Regions from separate parts of the [Pantoea] beijingensis genome, predicted to be linked through region 3. Evidence: riboswitches for the same ligand, from Rfam matches in the RefSeq annotation. Region 3 holds a riboswitch; each other region holds the start of a gene.
The links. Region 3 has a riboswitch for thiamine pyrophosphate ahead of tenA (thiaminase II). Riboswitches for the same ligand answer to the same signal wherever they lie in the genome.
Positions count from the first base shown of each region.

Region 1 (7,165 bases), 2.0 Mb from region 3:
CGTTAATCGCATGACGGGTTGCCATGTTATCGCTGCAGTCCAGCACCAGATCGGCTTGTTGTATGGCCGTCGTTAGCGTCGTCTCATCCATACGCTGTTCCAGCGCAATCACTTCAATCTGCGGATTTAGCGCCTGAAGCTGTTTTTGCGCCAGCGCGACCTTGGATTGTCCAACTTCATCGGTACGGAACAGTATTTGCCGCTGTAAATTACTGATATGAAGCGTGTCATCATCCGCCAGCAACAGTTTGCCCACACCAGCGGCGGCCAGATAAAGTGCAGCGGGAGAGCCCAGCCCTCCCAGACCGACGATCAGTACGCTGGACTGCTGGAGTTTTTGTTGTCCTTCAATACCGAACTCTTCCAGCAGCAGCTGACGGCTGTAGCGAAGAAAGTCATTATCATTCAGCACTATTTTCTCCCGGTGGCTCAGCCAGCGCGAGCAATATTTGGGTTGCTTCGCGCCAGTTTTCTGCCTGGGTTATTGCGCTGACGACGGCAATACTGCCCGGACCGCAGGCTAATACTTCAGGTGCGCGTTCGATGCTGATACCGCCAATGGCGACAGTGGAAATATCTTTCAGGCGGGTGAGGTGACGACGCAGTTCGGCCAGGCCTTGCGGCGCAGAAGGCATTGCTTTGGTTTGCGTGGGGAAGATATGGCCGAGTGCAATATACGAGGGCTTCACCGCCAGCGCGCGATCCAGCTCAGCATCATCGTGGGTTGATAGCCCAAGGCGCAGTCCTGCCTGCCGGATAGCCACCAGATCGGCCGTATCCAGATCTTCCTGGCCTAAATGTACGCCATAGGCGCCATACTTTATTGCCAGTCTCCAGTAATCATTGATAAACAGGCGGGCCTGATAGCGCTTGCCCAACGCCACCGCTTCGGCCACGGCAGGCTCAGCCTCTGATTCCGGCAGGTCTTTGATGCGTAACTGGATGGTGCGTACGCCCGCGTCCAGCAGGCGGGCTATCCATTCAACGCTATCCACTACCGGATAAAGCCCCAGCTTTTTAGCCGTGGCCGGGAAAGGTGTTGTCATAGATTATCCTTGTGCGCCAGCTCGGCGGGTTGATGGTAAAGCTCTCCACCACGCTGGCGGAACGCATCGGACATTTGTGCCATGCCAATTTCAATCGGGCGTGCTTCGTTAGCTTGTTTTGCCGCGTATTCACGGACTTCCTGTGTGATTTTCATCGAGCAAAATTTAGGGCCACACATCGAGCAGAAATGGGCGACTTTGCCTGACTCCTGCGGCAGGGTTTCATCGTGATAAGCACGTGCGGTATGGGGATCAAGTGCCAGGTTAAATTGATCTTCCCAGCGGAATTCAAAGCGCGCTTTCGACATAGCATTATCGCGAATTTGTGCGCCGGGATGCCCTTTTGCCAGGTCGGCAGCGTGCGCAGCAATTTTGTAGGTGATCAACCCTTGTTTCACATCTTCTTTATTCGGCAGGCCAAGGTGTTCCTTCGGCGTGACGTAACAGAGCATTGCACAGCCAAACCAGCCAATCATTGCTGCGCCGATTCCGGAGGTAAAGTGATCGTAGCCCGGGGCGATATCTGTTGTTAAAGGCCCTAGCGTATAAAAGGGGGCTTCATGGCAGTGTTCCAGCTGTTCCGTCATGTTACGGCGGATCATCTGCATGGGAACGTGTCCTGGGCCTTCGATCATCACTTGCACGTCATACTCCCAGGCGATTTTGGTTAATTCGCCCAGCGTATGTAACTCAGCGAACTGGGCTTCATCATTGGCGTCCTGGATGGAGCCCGGACGCAACCCGTCGCCCAGCGAAAGTGAGACATCATAGGCGGCGCAGATCTGACAAATTTCACGGAAATGTTGATAGAGAAAGTTTTCCTGGTGGTGCGAAAGGCACCATTTCGCCATGATGGAGCCACCGCGAGAGACAATACCGGTCAGACGTTTTGCCGTCATCGGCACATAGCGCAGTAACACCCCCGCGTGAATAGTAAAGTAATCGACGCCCTGCTCAGCCTGTTCCAGCAGCGTATCGCGAAACATCTCCCAGTTAAGGTTTTCCGCCACGCCATTCACTTTCTCCAGCGCCTGATAGATGGGAACGGTGCCGATGGGAACGGGGCTGTTACGCAACAGCCATTCCCGTGTTTCATGGATGTAGCGGCCGGTAGAGAGATCCATGACCGTGTCAGCGCCCCAGCGGGTTGACCACACCAGTTTTTCGACCTCTTCCTCAATCGATGAGGTGACCGCAGAATTGCCGATATTTGCGTTAACTTTTACCAGAAAGTTGCGACCGATAATCATCGGTTCGGATTCGGGATGATTGATATTGGCTGGAATGATGGCGCGTCCGGCAGCGACCTCCTGACGAACGAATTCCGGGGTGATATTCTCGGGTAAGCTGGCACCAAAGCTATTGCCAGCATGCTGCTGTAATAACACCTCACTACGAATGCGTTCACGCCCCATATTTTCACGCAGGGCAATAAACTCCATTTCAGGTGTAATGATACCGGCGCGCGCGTAGTGTAGCTGCGTGACGCAATGTCCGGAAAGCGCGCGTTTGGGCTGTGGAACATGCTCAAAACGCAGGTGATCAAGCTCTTCATCGGCCAGACGCTGCTGCGTGTAGAGTGAGCTGCGTTGTCCGATAGATTCCGTATCGCCACGCTGCTCAATCCAGTTTGCTCGTATCCGTGCCAGACCGGTATGCACATCGATTGCCGCGTCGGGATCGCCATACGGACCGGACGTATCGTATACCGGCACAGGTTCGTTATCCTCAAACGTCGGATGGTCTTTCGTCCCGCCTGTTAATGTGGGGCTGAGCTGGATCTCTCGCATGGGGACGCGAATATCGTCCTGTGAACCTTGAAGGTAGATACGTTTAGATCGGGGAAAGGCCGTCCCCTGCAGGGAATCAATGAAATGCTGTGCCTGTGCACGCTGCTCACGGCGGTTGGGTTTATTTACAGTAGTAGACATCGCTCATATCCTGAAATTGATAAGGAAAATGGCTTGTCTGGAGCTCGGAGGGAGTAACAAACAGTGCGACGAAAATAACAGAGCGCCGTTAGTGTATCTTTACTCTTGTTCCCTTCGCAGGTACTAACCTGATCAGGTTCCGCGGATCCCGAATAAACGGTCTCAGCCCCGAGGGGCACTCCGACAAGAAAGCGCACAGCAACGCTGTCGCTACAACTTCAGCATAAAGGGGGGCTAATGAAACTACAAGCGGCGGGCAGCGAATAATGCTTACGCAGGCCGTGCCAATGCAGACTCATTTGCAACGGATAATGGAGAAAGATGGTGAACGAAAGCCAGTTGAATCAGCTTATCCTCCAGCGTAAAGCGTGCTTCCAACGCTTCGCCCACGCCAGAGAGCGCCTGCTGGAATTCCAGGCAGTTATCATGGTCGATAGCGGCTTCTAAATGGGTATCGTAGTACTCCATGATCCGTTCAGTATTAGCTTGTAGCGCGGGATAAATCTGTGATGCCGCGATTAATGGGCTATCTCCCTCTAGTCCGTCAATAATTCGCTCATAAATATTGAAATGTCCGGTCGAAAGGTAATCGACTAATCGCTGGCAAAAATGATCTAACGCTTCTTCGTCGAGCGTTGTGAGGGCATCCTTGTGAGGTTTAATCCCCACCGTCTCATAATAAGCAACTAGCAAATGTCGGCGCGCATTCAGCCAAAGATCGACCAGTTCATTACTGCCTCCGAAGCGCTCGGTTAACGTGTCTAACTGGTTAAGCATGATCAACTCCCTATGAGAGATATTCCCTTCATATCTGGCATTACATCAATGTGGGATACGTACTCATGTTACTTTGATGCAATGCCAATTATTTTGGGTATATAGTTTTAAACACGACATATCAATTTTTATACCCGTCGTACTTCAGGTTGCAGGCTTGTTGACTGCGTTCAGTCATCCCGATGGCTCCCGAGCTTGCCGTTGCTCGTAGCTTGAACTATTCAGGGTATATAACACCAACTATCAGTACTACAAATTACCTGCTGAAGCAAAGGATGACCCTTTTTATGGAACGTGAGATTTCAAGCATAGACGCTGGCTGGTGGGTTGTCAGCCATGAACAAAAACTTTGGTTACCGCAGGGAGAGTTACCACATGGCCCGGCTGAAGCATTCGGCCTTGCAGGGGCCCGTGGATCGGTGATTGGCAGTTGGCAGGGTGAAACCGTTTGGTTGATCCGTGAAAATCGCGAAGAAAATATGGGATCGGTGAGGCAGATCATCGATCGAGATGCCGGACTTTTTCAACTGGTTGGGCGAGGTGTACAGCTGGCTGAATTCTATCGCTCCCATCGCTGGTGCGGCTACTGTGGCCATGAAATGCACTTGAGTAAAAGCGAAAATGCCTGTCTGTGTGGTCATTGCCATCAGCGTTATTATCCGCAAATAGCACCTTGTATCATTGTGGCTATCCGGCGCGGTGATGAAATTTTGCTGGCCCAGCATCAGCGTCACCGTAACGGGATCCATACGGTACTGGCAGGATTTGTCGAAGTCGGTGAAACGCTTGAGCAGACGGTAGCACGCGAAGTGATGGAAGAGAGCAATATCAAAGTTAAAAATGTTCGCTATGTGACTTCGCAACCCTGGCCTTTCCCGCACTCATTAATGATGGCATTTATGGCCGAGTATGACGAAGGTGAGCTGAAGCATGATGAGAAAGAGCTTATTGATGCTGGCTGGTACCGGTACGATAATTTACCTCAGCTACCACCGGCGGGGACGGTAGCGCGCCGCTTAATTGAGGACACGGTCGCGTTATGTCGTGCTGAAGCAGAGTGAGAGTGGCTGCATATAGATATTGCGGCCTTACTGCACCCTAATCTGGTTTGGGTATACACTACGTGCCTGTGTTTTAGAGAGTTTTATCATGAGCGAATTGAAGAACGATCGTTATTTACGCGCTTTATTACGCCAGCCGGTTGATGTGACGCCGGTATGGATGATGCGACAGGCAGGGCGTTATTTGCCAGAGTATAAAGCGACACGTGCGGAGGCTGGTGACTTTATGTCGCTGTGCAAAAATGCGGAACTGGCCTGTGAAGTGACGCTACAGCCGTTGCGTCGCTATCCGCTTGATGCGGCAATCCTGTTCTCGGATATCCTGACGATCCCCGATGCAATGGGGCTCGGCCTGTGGTTTGAGGCGGGAGAAGGGCCACGTTTTTCCTCTCCAGTTACCTGCCGTGCCGATGTTGAAAAGCTTCCGATTCCCGATCCCGAACAGGAATTAGGTTATGTGATGAATGCGGTGCGTACCATTCGTAAGAACCTTAACGGCGCTGTGCCGCTTATCGGCTTTTCGGGCAGTCCGTGGACGCTGGCGACTTACATGGTGGAAGGCGGTAGCAGTAAAGCTTTTACGAAGATTAAAAAAATGATGTACGCCGAGCCTGAAATCCTGCATCTGATGCTGGATAAACTGGCGGACAGCGTCACGCTTTACCTTAATGCACAGATTCGCGCCGGCGCGCAGTCAGTCATGATATTTGATACCTGGGGCGGCGTGCTGACAGGGCGGGATTATCTCGATTTTTCATTGTATTACATGCATAAAATTGTTGATGGGCTACTGCATGAAAATGACGGTCGACGCGTACCGGTAACCTTATTCACCAAAGGCGGCGGTCAGTGGCTGGAAGCGATGGCGGAAACAGGTTGTGATGCGCTTGGCCTCGACTGGACGATGGATATTGCTGAAGCTCGTCGCCGTGTGGGCGATAAAGTTGCGATCCAGGGCAATATGGATCCTTCTATGCTGTATGCCTCTCCTGAGCGCATTGAACAGGAAGTGGCGTCTATATTGTCAGGGTTTGGCCAGGGTGAAGGGCATGTCTTTAATCTGGGCCACGGTATTCACCAGGATGTGTCACCGGAACATGCAGGCGTGTTTGTCGAGGCGGTGCATAAACTGTCACGTCAATATCATCAGGAGTAGTCATGGATATGCAGGCGCTGCGTGCTGAGCAAATCGCACGCGCAACCGAAGTGGTTCGGCACGATGATTTCGATATTTTTCCTCCGCGTCTGATTGCCGGGGCGGATGTCGGGTTTGAACAACAGGGAGAGGTGACGCGCGCAGCGCTGGTGATCCTTGAATATCCTTCACTGAAGCTGGTTGAATACAAGGTGGCGCGCATTGCCACCACCTTGCCTTATATCCCCGGTTTTCTCTCGTTTCGTGAATATCCGGCGCTGATAGCGGCATGGCAGATGTTAGAACATCGCCCGGATTTACTGTTTGTCGATGGGCATGGTATCTCTCATCCGCGCCGTCTTGGTGTTGCCAGCCATTTTGGGCTGTTAGTTAATGTGCCCACGATCGGCGTGGCTAAGCGTCGTCTGTGTGGCAAGTTTGAGCCCTTGAGTGATGAGGTCGGCGCCCGCCAACCGCTGCTGGATAAAGGCGAGGCCATCGGTTGGGTATGGCGCAGTAAGAAGCGTTGCAACCCGCTATTTATCTCTACCGGACACCGTGTCGGCATGGACAGCGCGCTGCAGTGGGTAGAAAAATGCATGGCGGGCTATCGTCTGCCAGAACCTACACGCTGGGCGGATGCCGTGGCTTCGCAGCGCAGCGCCTTTGTGCGTTGGCAGCAGCAGGGTTAACGATGTTCGCTGTGCACTTTTCGGGTACACTGCACGCCGTGCGTTATTGCCTATGAGATCCCAACATGTTACGTAATCCGATTCACCTGCGGCTGGAAAAACTAGAAAGCTGGCAGCATCTGACCTTCATGGCTTGTCTGTGCGAGCGTATGTACCCTAATTACTGGGCATTTTGCCAGCAAACCGGTTTTGCCGAGCCCCAGATTTACCGCCGCATCCTCGACCTTGTTTGGGAAACGCTGGTAGTAAAAGAAGCCAAAATAAATTTTGATAGCCAGTTGGAGAAACTTGAAGAGATCATTCCTGTTTCTGAGGATTACGACGTTTATGGTGTTCATCCTGCCATCGATGCCTGTGTCGCGCTAAGCGATCTACTGCATGCGTTGTTAAGCGGTGAAACGCTCGCCCAGGCCATTGAAGTAAGCGAAACCTCGATTACTACCGTGGCGATTCTTGAAATGACTCAGGCCGGTCGTGAAATGACCGATGAAGAGCTTAAAGAGAACCCTGCGGTGGAGGAGGA
Region 1 is NZ_CP071409.1:3,781,598-3,788,762, reverse strand. Features, by position in the region: gene J1C60_RS17140 (HesA/MoeB/ThiF family protein) at 1-412, opposite strand, end outside; gene thiE (thiamine phosphate synthase) at 402-1,046, opposite strand; gene thiC (phosphomethylpyrimidine synthase ThiC) at 1,043-2,977, opposite strand; TPP riboswitch at 3,070-3,170, opposite strand; gene rsd (sigma D regulator) at 3,248-3,754, opposite strand; gene nudC (NAD(+) diphosphatase) at 4,042-4,815, shown strand; gene hemE (uroporphyrinogen decarboxylase) at 4,904-5,971, shown strand; gene nfi (deoxyribonuclease V) at 5,974-6,642, shown strand; gene J1C60_RS17105 (YjaG family protein) at 6,708-7,165, shown strand, end outside.
Region 1: linked by a shared signal. The riboswitch ahead of thiC (phosphomethylpyrimidine synthase ThiC) and the one ahead of tenA (thiaminase II) in region 3 are both predicted to bind thiamine pyrophosphate.

Region 2 (7,165 bases), 160 kb from region 3:
GCCTTTTTTTCAGTGGGTAATTGAAGATAACTTCGTCAGCGGGCGTCCTGAATGGGAAAAAGCCGGTGCTGAAATGGTGGCCGATGTGCTGCCATTTGAAGAGATGAAGCTACGAATGCTCAATGGCAGCCACTCCTTTTTAGCTTATCTGGGTTACCTTGCCGGCTATCAGCACATTAGTGATTGCATGGATGATGCGCATTACCGCCGTGCTGCACGTCAGCTAATGCTGGCGGAACAAGCCCCGACACTGCATACCCCAACGGTGGATTTAACCGCTTACGCCGATTCGTTGATTGCCCGCTATCAAAACCGCGCAATTAAGCATCGCACGTATCAGATAGCCACAGACGGCAGCCAAAAATTGCCCCAGCGCTGGCTGGACAGCATTCGCTGGCATGTGCAGCGCGGCAGCCGCTTTGATCTGTTAGCGCTGGGAGTGGCAGGCTGGATACGCTATGTCAGCGGTAGAGATGAGCAAGGTGGGGCCATTGTCATCAACGATCCGTTAAAGGATGAACTGGCACAACGCGTCGCGAAAAGCAAAGAAGGCAGCGCGCGCGTTCGCGCACTGCTGTCAATTGAAGCTATTTTTGGTCATGACCTGAATGCCAATGCCCTTTTCACTGCCCGTGTAATCCATTTTTATCAACAGCTATGCACACTGGGTGCAAAAGAGACGGTGAAACAGCTTATCGCAACGTACTGATTGTACAGGCTGGAAAAGCGCTGGCGCTGATGCAGCGGGCTGTTTAGACTGAAGGTTTTTAGGCCAGGTTGACTGTCTCGTCAGCCGTAAAAATGGATGTTGCCGAATGTCGATACCCTACATTATTACCGCCAGCGAGCCTGTAAATCAGCAGATTTACCGTTTTTTGCGTCAGGATATTGTCACCTGTGCCATTCACCCCGGCGCGTTACTATCGGAAAAAGAGGTTTCCACGCGTTTTAATGTGTCACGCCAGCCGGTTCGGGAAGCCTTTATCAAACTGGCTGAGTCCGGGCTGGTGCAGGTGCTGCCCCAACGCGGTACCTTTGTGCGCAAAATCTCCGCCCAACGCGTGGCTGATGGGCGCTTTATCCGCGAGGCGGTAGAGGTTGCCGTTGTGCGCCGCGCAGCACGGGAAGCCACCCCTGCCTCGCTAATGGAGCTTGAGCACAATCTTCAGCTACAAAAAATGGCAGCAGGCCGCCATGACAGTCATGCATTTCTACTGCTGGATGATGAGTTCCATCGTCTGATAGCCAGAAGCATTCAGTGTGAGCTGGCATGGGAAACGGTTGAAAACATCAAAGCCGCCATGGACCGTGTGCGCTTTTTAACGCTAAGCGAAGTTTCTCCACCGGAAAGTTTGATTGAACAGCATGAGAAAATTTATCGTGCGCTGGTCAATAACGATGCCGATGCTGCCGAAACGGCGCTGCGGCGGCATTTGCAGGAGATGATTTTCTCCATTACGCCGATTGCCGAGCAGAATAGCGACTGGTTTGAACAACCTTAATCATTGCAGCGTTTAAGGGGCCGGATGGTTGGTTACCTCAACCTCCTGCCGTTTCAGGAAAAGCATTTATACCCTAAATCATTCGGGCGGCATCAAGGCGACGACGCAGGTGCAGGGCCAGCGCTAACCGGCCCTGCACGGTCATCCGGAAATGAACGAAACCCCATTCAGGAATAACAAAGACGGGTGGTCGTTCACTTAGCGCGGATCCAGGAGAGAACCCGCATCGGCCAATGCACAAAATACCCTGTTTGCCGGGTTGGCCCTAAGCAATAGTCACCTCTTTGGCAAGATACACATCCTGCACAGAATTAATCAGCGCTACGCCCTCTTTCATCGATTTTTTAAACGCTTTACGCCCCAAAATCAGCCCCATACCGCCCGCGCGCTTATTAATCACCGCGGTACGAACAGACTCGGCGATATCGGTCTCACCCGAGGCGGCACCACCGGAGTTTATCAGCCCTGCACGTCCCATATAGCAATTAGCTAACTGGTAACGTACCAAATCAATCGGGTTTTCACTGGTCAGCTTGCTGTAAACGCGCTCATCGGTATAGCCGAATTGCACCGCGTTGTAACCGCCGTTATTTTCCGCCATTTTCTGCTTAACAATATCGGCACCGATGGTCGCGGCAAGATGGTTAGCTTGTCCGGTAAGGTCGGCACTGGAGTGATAATCCGTGCCGTCTTTTTTAAAGCTGTTGTTGCGCAGATACGCCCAGAGTACGGTGACCAGACCTAATTCATGCGCACGTTCAAACGCCACGGAAATCTCCTCAATCTGGCGCCGCGACTGTTCGGAACCAAAGTAGATCGTTGCCCCCACGGCGACCGCCCCCAGATTAAATGCCTGCTCCACGCTGGCGTATAGGGTTTGATCATATTGCGTCGGATAACTTAGCGTTTCATTGTGGTTCAACTTAACCATAAAAGGAATGTGATGGGCGTAACGACGCGACACCGACGCCAGTACACCATAGGTCGATGCCACGCAGTTACATCCGGCCTCAATCGCCAGTTCAACGATGTTTTTTGGGTCAAAGTAAAGCGGATTTGCGGCAAAAGAGGCACCCGCTGAATGTTCGACGCCCTGATCGACGGGCAGGATAGAGAGGTATCCCGTTCCAGCCAGGCGTCCGGTGTTGTAGAGAGTTTGCATATTGCGTAGCACCGCAGGGGAGCGATTGTTATCAATCATCACCCGGTCGACATAATCCGCGCCAGGTAGATAGAGGCTTTCCGCGGGAATGGTCATGCAGCGATGTTGCAGAAGTTGGTCAGCTTCTTTGCCCAATAACTGTACGATGTCCGTCATGCTAGCTCCTGAGAAGTGAATAAGCGTCACAACCCTTCAGCCCGATTGCCGAAACGTTCCGACTCCCTTAGCCTGCACCCGATCGCCCTGCAAAGGCAAATTGCTGACTCCATTTTTCAGACCCGTCCGCAGTAAAAAGTGCAACGTTAACGTTACGCTACCACCAACGATAAAAATGATGTACCGGTCCGATTCCGCTCCCGACTTCCAATGTATCAGCATGTTGTAACGCACCCTGCAACCAACTTTTCGCCTCTTGCACTGTCTGTACCCAGTCACGATGACGCGGGCGCAATGCCGCCAGCGCCGACGATAGTGTGCATCCGGTACCATGCGTGTGGCGCGTCAATACGCGGGGGGCGGTAAAACGTCGTTCCTCGCTGGCGGTAAACAACCAGTCCGGGCTCTCTTGCTCACTAAGATGGCCTCCCTTCATCAGCACCGCCTGGCAACCCATTGCCAGCAGCGCCCTTCCCTGTACCCGCATCTCATGCTCATTTTTTGCAATACCGCATTCCAACAAAGCCGCGGCTTCAGGCAGATTTGGCGTAATCAACGATACCTGCGGTAACAAGCGCTGGCGCAGGGTGATGATGGCGCGTTCAGACAAAAGCGGATCACCGCTTTTCGCCAGCATGACGGTATCCAACACCACATACGGCAGTGCCGCCTGTTGTAAACGTTCCGCGACGACCTCAACGATATCGCTCTCCGCCAGCATACCTATTTTGGCGCTATCGATACGAACATCCGAGAGCACGGAATCGAGCTGTGCGGCAACAAATTCAGGGTCAATACGGTAAACCGACTGTACGCCGTGCGTGTTCTGCGCCACCAGCGCGGTAATCACACTGGTGCCATAAGCGCCGAGTGCCGAAAAAGCCTTTAAATCCGCCTGGATACCGGCGCCGCCGCTGGGATCGGTACCAGCGATGGTGAGTGCATTAATGCGTTTCATGCCAACACCTCCGCATCCAACTGCCATAATTCATCCAGAAACGCCGGGGCAAAACTCCCCGGCCCACTGCTCCGCGCGGTCGCTCGCTCGCCTGCACAGGACATTACCCGGCAGGCACTGGCAATTGCGTACAAGCGATCGCCCGCTAATGCCGTAAAACCCGTAACAACAGCGGATAACGCACAACCGGTGCCGACCACACGCGTCATCAGCGGTGAGCCGCCCATTACCTGCAGCAACTGTTCACCATCGGTGACATAGTCGATAGCCCCGGTGACCACCACCACCGCACCGGTCTGCCGGGCAAGCTGTGTGGCGGCGGCGATGGCTGCCTCAGCCTGATGCTGGCTGTCTACACCGCGCCCATGCTGTACATTCCCCGACAAAGCCAATATTTCCGACGCGTTGCCGCGTATCGCTGCCGGCTTCGACACCAGCAAACGCCGGCAAAACTCACTGCGGAATGTCAAACCGCCTACCGCAACCGGATCAAGCGTCCAGGGCGTATTGGCATTAACAGCGGCACCGACTGCGCTTAACATCGCATCGGCCCGGCTTCGGGTTAAGGTTCCTACATTGATCAGCAAACCATCGGCGATCGCACTAAACTGTGCAGCCTCCTCAGCCTCGATCACCATGGCAGGAGAACCGCCAAGTGCCAGCAGCACATTCGCAGTAAAGCTTTGCACCACATCATTGGTCATACAGTGCACCAACGGTGCTTGTTGGCGAAATAGGGAGAGGTATTCGGCGACGATTGCGCCAGAAACGGGAAGGGGCTGATGCATACTAAACACTCCTGGCCGGCGATCGGAAGACGAATGCGGCCAGGCATTTGACTTCCCTACGCTGGCATTATCCAGATCAGGTGGTACGGGTCTTTCTCAGCCTTCACAAGGAAGGGCACCCCGAGTCATGTAGAATGAATTTCTTTACTTTTTGCCAGATTAGGGGAAGTCGCTAGTTGATGCAAGCCTGCCCTTCCGGTTAACGCTTCTTCACGCTGTCACCCACCTTGTACCTCAGTTTGCACCTCCATGGCAGGACAGAAAAACGAACAATTCTCGCCCCATCATGCAGAGATAAAATCTGTTGATTATCTTAATTAGCCAATTTTGATAAATGAGAGAAACAAATGACAGAAGTTGCAGCAGCCTTGACCACAGTAGCTACTTTTTCTTATGGCGTGTAACGAAACTACTCGCCAAAGAAACAACACGAATGGTTGAATGAGCATCACAGCAGCACGTTGTTGTTACCCTTGAGCCTAATGATTGGGCTGCATTTTATTTTGACATTAACGTAGCGAACAGAGTTAATGCATCCGATTATAATATTGAAATTGAATTTGATCCATCGCTAACCAATGCAGACTATAGGGAAGAAAAAAACATTCAACTCCCTTTAGAAGAATAAGCGCATTGAAAAACGGGAAAATATTATCAAGTAATCTTTATAAATATAACCAAATAAAAAATAATTATTAGTAGTCCGAGGAAAGCAAACTCAACTAAAAGAGACGCCAATGAATACGAGTATGATATGTCATCATTTTATGGGATAGATTACTTAGGCGCACGTAATCCGATGACTCAGATAGCCGAACAGATAAAAAATGAGAGAAGGCTGGAGACCGATCACTCAAGGTTCAAAAAAGATTAAAATCGACAACTATAATTCAGGCGATAGATAATACAAAAGGAAGATTCGTGATGAGATTCATCAAATATTCGCAGATGAAAGAGAAAAAATAAAAACCATGAAAAGAGGGCTGCCCATCCTAAAATAATTTAACCAATCAAGCTTGAAAGCTTAATTGCTAACACCTGTAACTAAACTGGAATTCCCTTACATATTGCCGTCAAGAACGTAACTTTGATTGTCAATTTCTTTTACAGACAAAGTTAAATAGAAATCATTTAATAATCCAACAACAGATTAAACACTAGAATTACATTTTTTGACTTGCATTCTTAACTTATTATTAATTTTACCCTGATAATAAAAAGTATAATCGCCTTCATTTACAGCAGCACTTTTTACTCAAACTATACCCGCACCGAAATCTTAAGTGTTGCTTTTAAAAAAATACAGAATATCGATGGAACAGTCTTAGGCGATTAAGCTAACTCAGCACAGCAGCAAAGAGCCGCTGCGCTGATTAATAATGTGGGCCTGGTTTATATCAGGTCGCACCACCATCAACGGTAATAGTCTGCCCGGTGATCCAGCGCCCTCCCTCACTCAACAAGAAAGCCACGACATCTGCGACATCCTGTGGCGCTCCAAGACGATTAAATGGCGATGCTGCGGCAAAAGCCGCTTGCCGCTCTGGTGGGGCTTTAGCAAACATTCCCGGTATAGTGGCACCAAGTCTTAAGCTATTAACGGTAATATCTCTGGCACCTACTTCCTTTGCCAAAACTCGACTAAACAACTCCAATGCTGCCTTGCTCGCAGCGTAGAGTGCGGAACCAGCAATCGGTGCGGCTACCATTGTTGATGAGATATTGATAATACGCCCCCCATTACGCAGTAGGGTTGCCGCCTCTTGCAGTATGAACAAGGCTCCACGCACATTGACATCAAACACTTTTTCATACAGTTCATTGGTAACCCCCGCTATAGGGCCGGGCACAATCACGCCCGCGTTATTAATAACATAATCAAGCTGCCCATATTGATCCTGGACAAAATGGAACAGAGCGGCGATATCATCCAGTTGGCTGATATCGGCATGAATGGCGTTCGCCTCTCCTCCATTGGCTTTAATTGAGGCAACAACATTACTGGCTTCCTTTTCTGCTGTCGCATAGGTAAATACGACAGATATCCCGGTTGCTGCCAGGCGGCGCACCAGCTCACTGCCAATACCGCCAGAACCGCCGGTAACAAGCGCTACTTTTTTATCCGTTTTTTGTAATGTCATACCTTTATTCCTTATTAGTCAATGTTAAAAGCTTCAAGCAGTACCAGGTGTCACCTGTTCCGTGGTCTGAGGGGGATTACTGAGTGAAATTTTATTCATCTGCGCCGATCTCAGCAGCAGCAAAAAGGCTGTACCCAAGAGCGACACAGCAGACATGACGTAAAACGTACCGCCCAACAGAGATGCATAGAGCGGCCCAGAGAGCAGTACAAACACCCCCATACCAAGCCCCATAGAAAAGGCGGAATAAATACCTTGTGCCGTTGATGACAACGAGGCATCTACTCTATCAGTAATAATTTGCATCGCGGCAAAATGACTGGCGCCAAAGGACAATGCATGTAAGCATTGTGCAATCAACAGCCAAAACAGATCATCGGTACTGCCGATCACCAGCCAGCGTAATGCCGCTGCAGCTCCGCCGATAGCTAATACATTAATAGAGCCTAATCGGGAGA
Region 2 is NZ_CP071409.1:1,494,781-1,501,945, reverse strand. Features, by position in the region: gene J1C60_RS06760 (mannitol dehydrogenase family protein) at 1-709, shown strand, start outside; gene J1C60_RS06755 (GntR family transcriptional regulator) at 816-1,502, shown strand; gene fbaB (class I fructose-bisphosphate aldolase) at 1,768-2,820, opposite strand; gene thiD (bifunctional hydroxymethylpyrimidine kinase/phosphomethylpyrimidine kinase) at 2,978-3,778, opposite strand; gene thiM (hydroxyethylthiazole kinase) at 3,775-4,566, opposite strand; TPP riboswitch at 4,603-4,699, opposite strand; gene J1C60_RS06735 (SDR family oxidoreductase) at 5,964-6,707, opposite strand; gene J1C60_RS06730 (3-phenylpropionate MFS transporter) at 6,741-7,165, opposite strand, start outside.
Region 2: linked by a shared signal. The riboswitch ahead of thiM (hydroxyethylthiazole kinase) and the one ahead of tenA (thiaminase II) in region 3 are both predicted to bind thiamine pyrophosphate.

Region 3 (7,165 bases):
GGGCAAACGCCGCTAAAAATGGTTGTTGATTATTTTATCATGCTAAGAAAAGGTAGAAATGATATTTCCATTAATCAAACGTCAAAATTAACATCGGCGCTCTCATTGCTGTTAAAATCGCCCGGATTAAACATCAATGAAAAAGATACTGCGACGGGTAATACGGCCCTGCATCGGTGTGCAGACTCTGGTTTTGAAAGTGGCGTTAGGTTATTAGCCTCCCATCCTGACATTAATATCAATAGTAAAAATTTTAGTGGAAAACGCGCCCGTGATTTCGCCTCGAATCCTGAAATTAAAAAACTACTGCCAAAAGATGGTTTTTTTGACAAAATAAAACAAACAATCAGATAACCCGCATTTTAAGATTCACTGACATTTCATAACCCGTATAATCTGATTATCATGTTATGCATCGGCCGGAATCTCAGGGATGCTTCTGTCTGCGAATGGGCAGTTTAGGGCCGGCCCATCAGGAATTATTTTGCAGACAATGTAATCACGAATAATCTGAAAATTTAAAAAACGGAACTCATCGAATTTTCATGTCACTAAAACGGCTTTACCTATAAGAATTAAAGATGAGAACAATATAATGCAAACGCGTGGAACAGGGTTTTCTCAGCTACCAAATGAACTAGTCATGCAAGTGGCAGGACATATTAAAAACTCACGAGACATGGTTAACTTCGCTTCAACCAGTAAGAGCAATCATGCGAATATGTCGGAGTCATTTCATTTACTTCCACCCGGCGAGCAACAAAAGCATTTCCTTTCTGCCATAATGCGTGACGACGTGGACGCACTGGCTTTTATGCTAAAATCCGAGCCTAGTCAGAGTGGGGCTATTGATGCCGGTCTCAATATGTTCCACAACTTATATGGCAAGGAATCGGTTGTATGGCTTGCGAGTCTTGAAAGTAGAAAAGCGAATGAAATTATAGGATTGTTACTAGATAATACAACCACCGCGCCTTCACTTTTAATTGCCAGTAACGCGTGCAAACTGACCCCTTCGATAAGTGCCGACACAGCATTAAAACTCTTCGAACGAAGCTTTAACGGTGATCCGGCCAATTTCATGTCGCAGTCGGCCGAGTTATTGCACTCATCAGCTCAACACGGAAATATAGGCACACTGCGTGCTTTGTTAACGATGCCTCAGTTGGGATTAGATATTAACGCATTACATCAAGGCACGTCTTTATTAACCAAATCAATTCGCTCACACAATCTTGATATGCAGAAGTTTTTAATTAATGAGACAAATATAAACCCCAATATAAGAGATGAATCAGGCAGTACGCCAATCCATGAGGCCATAAACGAATCTTTTTCTAATCGCATGGGTCTTGCCGATGGTGGAGTTGACACGGTAACAGCACTGTTAAAAAATAAAAAGCTTGATGTTAATATGCCACATGAGCCTACGGGTAGGGAGCCTCTGGGCGCAATGCTTCATCACCTTGAGTTAGCAACTCGCGCCACCGGTAGCGGCGGTCACATCCCCTTAAATATGGAGTTAAAGGGAACGCTGATACTTTCACTGTTATTAAAAAAACCAGAATTGAATGTCAATGCAAAAGATACCGAACATGGGCAAACGGCCCTGCATACATGTGCGCGCATTGGTTTCGAAACAGGCGTTAAGTCATTAGTTAATCACCCGGATATCGATATCCATGCTAAATGCTTTCAGGGAAATCGTCCCCGCGCTTATGCCTCGGACCCTGAAATTAAAAAACTACTTCCAAAATATGGGCTTGTTGAGAAAATGAAAAAAACGATGAAATAACCCCGTTTAACGGGTTACTGAAGTTGCATGGCCAGAATAGTTTGATTGTCATGGTGTGTATCGGCCGCTCTCCCATTCCGTGGATTAGCGGCTAAGCGCCTGTTGATTGTGTATTCATTATGTTAACTGATGAGGGAAAATGGCGTCTTTATTTGTTTACGGTACGTTACGCTTAGGTCACTCTAATGCACACATACTTGAGAACATCGGCGGTGAGTGGCTGCAAGGTTATGTGACCGGTACATTTTACGAATATGGCTGGGGAGCTGCCGCAGACTTCCCAGGAATAGTACTGGATAAAAATGGACCACGAGTAAATGGTTACTTATTTTTATCCGATAACCTGGAGGCTCACTGGCCCATGTTAGACGAGTTTGAAGATGGTTATGATCGTGTTGAGGTGAGTGTAACCACGCTGAATAACCAGCAGATCACCGCATGGATCTATCAGTTACAACCGCAAACGGGACCGTAGCCGTGCCCCCTATTTTCGGCCCAGCGGCAGGTTTTCCTGCACGATTTAAAACTGTAATTTATCGTTTAGATGCTCGCTAAACAGGCCCCGAAACAATTAACACCAAGGCCTGTAAAGCTCGACATTGCGAATGCCCGGGGCTATGAGCGCGCCTTGTCAATAAGACTCAACTGTGAGGGACAACCTTACCGATGGGTGCTATCGCCGCTGGCCTTTATCATCATACTGATAAAACCCCTGCCCCGTTTTCATCCCCAAATGCCCCTGATTAATATATTCCTTCAGTAACTTAAGAGGTTGGGCCGAGAGTTCGGGATTTAAGGCGGCATAGTGTTTTTCAATATTGTACACCACATCCAAACCAATTCTGTCCATCATCTCGAAGGGGCCAAACTGCGCGCCAAGGCTCACCTTATAAATACCATCAACATCTTCCGGCGTTGATACGCCAGTCGCCACCACCTCAAGACATTCACGTTTAACCGCCGCCCAGACACGATTAAAAATAAAGCCGACGCTCTCTTTACGTACAACAAAAGGATAAAATCCGCAGCGGGGGAAGAAATGGTTGAGGCGCGTGATAATTGCGTCTTCGGTATGCCCGCAACTGGCAATTTCAACCGCATTTTGCGTTGGCGGCATATAAAAATGGGTATTCACCACTCTGCTTCGGCCTTGTGCGCTGACCTGGTCAATCATCTGGCTGGAAGGGTATGAGGAAGAGTTACTCGCCAAAATAGCGCTGCTTGACGCAAGCCGATCCAGCTCCCCAAACAACGCTCGCTTAAGTTCAATATCTTCAGGAATAGCCTCAATGATCAGCCAGGCGCCTTCTACGGCCTGTGAAAGGTCTGTACTAATTTCAATCTTCCCCGCGATATGCCCTGTTCTCTCGGCCAATGCAGGTGCCTGTTGCTCAATGAATGTTAAAGCCGCCTGCGCCGAGGTAGGTTGAGCGTCATAAAGCCGTACCCGAACGCCATGGGCAAACATCATTAACGCAATACGCCGACCCAACGTGCCTGCCCCCACGATCGCAACAGGTGCAGCACCAAAATTATCCGCAGGTAAATCGCTCATACTTAACCCTCTGAGTATTATATTAAAGTTGATTGATACCCTTCAGACACGTCGCTAGCATTATTGGCTAGCAGCGAAATTATCCCGGGTATATACGCAAAATCATTCAGGGAACAGGTGAAATCTCTGCCGTTTCCAGATAAAAAATGCAGCCTCTCCCCTGCATCATCAATTTATTCTTCTGACAGGCTCACCCGCCAGCCAGCATTGAATGTTCTCCACCGTCTGCGGAAAGTATTGACGATAATTGCTGTCACTGACATAGCCCAAATGCGGCAATGCCAGTAGGTTAGGCGCCTGACGATAGTCTGAATCAGCGGGTAGCGGCTCTTCTTCAAATACATCAATTCCAGCACCGGCAATATCCCCATTTTTTAACGCCATCAGGAGCGCACCTTTTTCCAGCAGCGCCGCGCGTGAGGTATTGATTAAGTAGGCGCTTTGTTTCATTTTCTTCAGATCGGCATACTGCAAAATACCCTGAGTCGTGCCGGAGCAGATAAGATGAAGCGAGACAAAATCGCAGCGTGTCAGCAAAGCGTCTTTCGTCGCACAAAATTCGACGCCAGCCTCACTGGCGCGGGCCCGCGTAAGATTAGGACTCCAGGCACAAACTGACATACCAAAGGCCTGAGCAAGGATGGCCATTTTTTTACCAATTTTGCCCAGCCCGATTAACCCTATTTTTTTTCCATTAAGCGTGGTACCCAGCGTCGATTGCCACGGCCCACCTTGTACCAGATTGCGGTTTTCAATGTGCAGATGGCGGGCAAGCCCCAATATCAACGCCCACGTTAACTCTGTCGGCGCCTCACTCCCCCCTTCCGTTCCGCAAACCACAATGTCCCGCTGCTTTGCAGCCGCAAGATCTATAGCAGCATTTCTCATACCAGAAGTAATAATAAGTTTCAGGTTTGGCAACGCCGCAAACAGCGCACTGTCGAGTGGGGTGCGCTCACGCATGGCGACAACAATATCGGCATCATACAGCGTCGTGATCAACGTAGTCCGGTCGCGGATCGCCTCGTGTAAATAAGAAACAGTCACGCGGTCAGCCAATAGCGACCAGTCTGCCATTCGCGATGCGACGTTTTGATAATCATCCAAAATGACACAATTTATTGTAGCCACAGCATCCTCCCCTTTTCAGCTGCCTCAACATATCAACCCCACATCGGCCTCAGAGGGCCATTTGTCATCTCTCGATTCAATCACATATCCGCGGCCATCAACATTGTAATCAAAAAATAAATATCGTATAAAAGTCTGCTCCGAGGGGTGTCCTGTAAAGGGCTGAGATGGCGCAAGCCGAACCCTTTGAACCTGATCTGGGTCATGCCAGCGAAGGGACGGGTTGGCAATGGCTCTCAGCCGTTGTCTGTTCATACCTCAGCGCACCCGGATCTCCATTTACTTTCAGGAGGTCCCATGTATACGACTCTGTTTGAGCTCGGTCTTTACGGACAACTCCGCCAGCAGGCGGGACGCCACTGGCAGGATTACGTTACCCATCCCTTTGTGCAATCACTCGGTGCAGGCACGCTCCCTGAGTCTGCATTCCGCCATTATCTTACGCAGGATTATCTGTTCCTGATCCATTTTGCCCGCGCCTATGCACTGCTGGTCAGCAAATTACGCACCTTACCTGAAATGCGTATGGCCACCGCCTCACTCAATGCCATCGTCTCTGAACTGCCGTTACACGTCGACTATTGCACCCGTTGGGGATTGAATGAGGCAGAAATGGCCCGGCAGCCCGAAGCTGCAGAAACCATGAATTACACTCGCTATGTACTGGATATTGGTCACTCGGGTGATGCGCTGGATCTGCTTGCTGCTTTAATGCCTTGCGTTGCGGGCTATGCGGAAATTGGTCTGCGCCTGTTAAACGAAACGTCCACCCGCATAGAAGGTCATCGTTATGCTTCATGGATACGAAACTACGGTGATAAAACCTATCTTGCTGGCGTGAAGGCTTCACTTGATTTGCTGGAAAACGTTGGTCAGCAGCGCGGCGCACAGGCGCGCTTTAGTGAGCTTTCACAAGTTTTCACCACCGCGACCCAGCTGGAAACGGCCTTTTGGCAGATGGGACTAAACGCATCAGAAAAAACTGCAGCGTTGTATCCACTGTGAACATGTCCACCCTCAGCAGTGGCACTGTTCCGCCAGGAATAAGGGTTCGCGATCTCACTCTGCGCTTTGGCCAGCAAACCCTTTTTGAAGGGCTCAATCTGGATATCGACAGCGGTAGCATTGTGGCGCTACTTGGTGCCAGTGGGGCAGGAAAAACCAGCCTGCTAAAAATTATTGCCGGTCTGTCAAAACCAACGTCGGGAACGGTAATCGGCAGTGATGGCCTTCCCATCGCCGGACGCATCGCGTGGATGGGGCAGAAAGATCTCCTCTATCCGTGGCTGACGATCGACGAAAACATTACTCTCGGCGCACGCTTACGTGGTGAAAAGGCCAATAAGGAATGGGCCAGACACCTGCTTGAACGCGTGGGATTATGCGGCTATGGCAACGCATTACCCGGCACACTATCGGGGGGGATGCGACAGCGTGCCGCTATCGCCCGCACCCTGTACGAACGTCAGCCGATTGTCCTGATGGATGAGCCCTTTTCAGCACTGGATGCAATTACCCGCGCCATGATCCAGACACTGGCTGCCGAACTGCTAGCGCAGCATACCGTATTACTGATTACCCACGACCCAATGGAGGCTTGCCGTTTAAGTCATCGCCTGCTGGTACTCTCTCGTTACCCTGCCGGTATTGATGCTTCGCATCACATCGCGGGTCAACCGCCGCGCGCACCAGATGATGCTAACTTGCTGAAGAGCCAGGCTGAACTATTACAACAGCTGGTGAGGGCAGCAGAATGAAACCCCTTTCTGAAGGACGTCTTTCACGCCTGCGCCGTGGTCTGACGGTATGTTTCGGCCTACTACTATTGTGGTGGCTGGCCACCCTGAGCAATATTCCCTCCTTTCTGCTGCCCTCGCCCATCGCGGTCGCGAAGGCCCTCTGGTACGGGCGAGATTATCTTGCGTATCACTCGCTGGTGACCGCCAGCGAAATCGTCAGCGGTCTGACGATCGGCGTCCTGCTCGGCGTGCTGCTGGCACTGAGCATGATCTTCTCTCCACGATTACAACGCTGGCTGATGCCGCTGCTACTGACCAGCCAGGCAATACCGGTATTTGCATTGGCTCCACTACTGGTGCTGTGGTTCGGTTTTGGGATGAGCGCCAAAGTGGCCATGGCGGTGCTGGTCATTTTTTTTCCGGTCGCCTCTGCCTTCTTTGATGGGTTGCGCCGGGTAAACAACGACTACCTCGATCTGGCTCGTACTCTGCGCGCGTCACCGTGGGCACAGTTACGGCACGTTCGGCTGATGGCGGCGCTGCCAGCCTTTGGTTCCGGCCTGCGTATGGCCGCCGCCGTTGCCCCCATCGGTGCCATCATTGGGGAATGGGTCGGCTCGGCGGAAGGATTAGGTTACGTCATGCTTAACGCCAACGCACGTATGCAGACCGATATCTGCTTTGCCGCGCTGTTTATTCTGGTCGTCATGACCATCCTGCTATGGGTAGCGGTTGATGCCCTATTGCTGCGTCTGATTGTCTGGGCGCCGGAAAACGATGCATAACTTCTCAACGATAAGAGTAAGAAAAATGATAGAAAAAACCTTCTTTGGCCTGCTGCTTAGCGTCGTACTGGCGACCCACGCCAACGCGGCAGAAAAACTGACGCTGATCCTCGACTGGTATATTAATCCCGATCACGCCCCCATTATGGTGGCCGAACAG
Region 3 is NZ_CP071409.1:1,655,109-1,662,273, reverse strand. Features, by position in the region: gene J1C60_RS07390 (ankyrin repeat domain-containing protein) at 1-354, shown strand, start outside; gene J1C60_RS07385 (ankyrin repeat domain-containing protein) at 596-1,795, shown strand; gene J1C60_RS07380 (gamma-glutamylcyclotransferase family protein) at 1,935-2,270, shown strand; gene J1C60_RS07375 (3-hydroxyacyl-CoA dehydrogenase family protein) at 2,469-3,350, opposite strand; gene J1C60_RS07370 (D-2-hydroxyacid dehydrogenase family protein) at 3,519-4,427, opposite strand; TPP riboswitch at 4,615-4,717, shown strand; gene tenA (thiaminase II) at 4,779-5,486, shown strand; gene J1C60_RS07360 (ABC transporter ATP-binding protein) at 5,489-6,238, shown strand; gene J1C60_RS07355 (ABC transporter permease) at 6,235-7,005, shown strand; gene J1C60_RS07350 (ABC transporter substrate-binding protein) at 7,031-7,165, shown strand, end outside.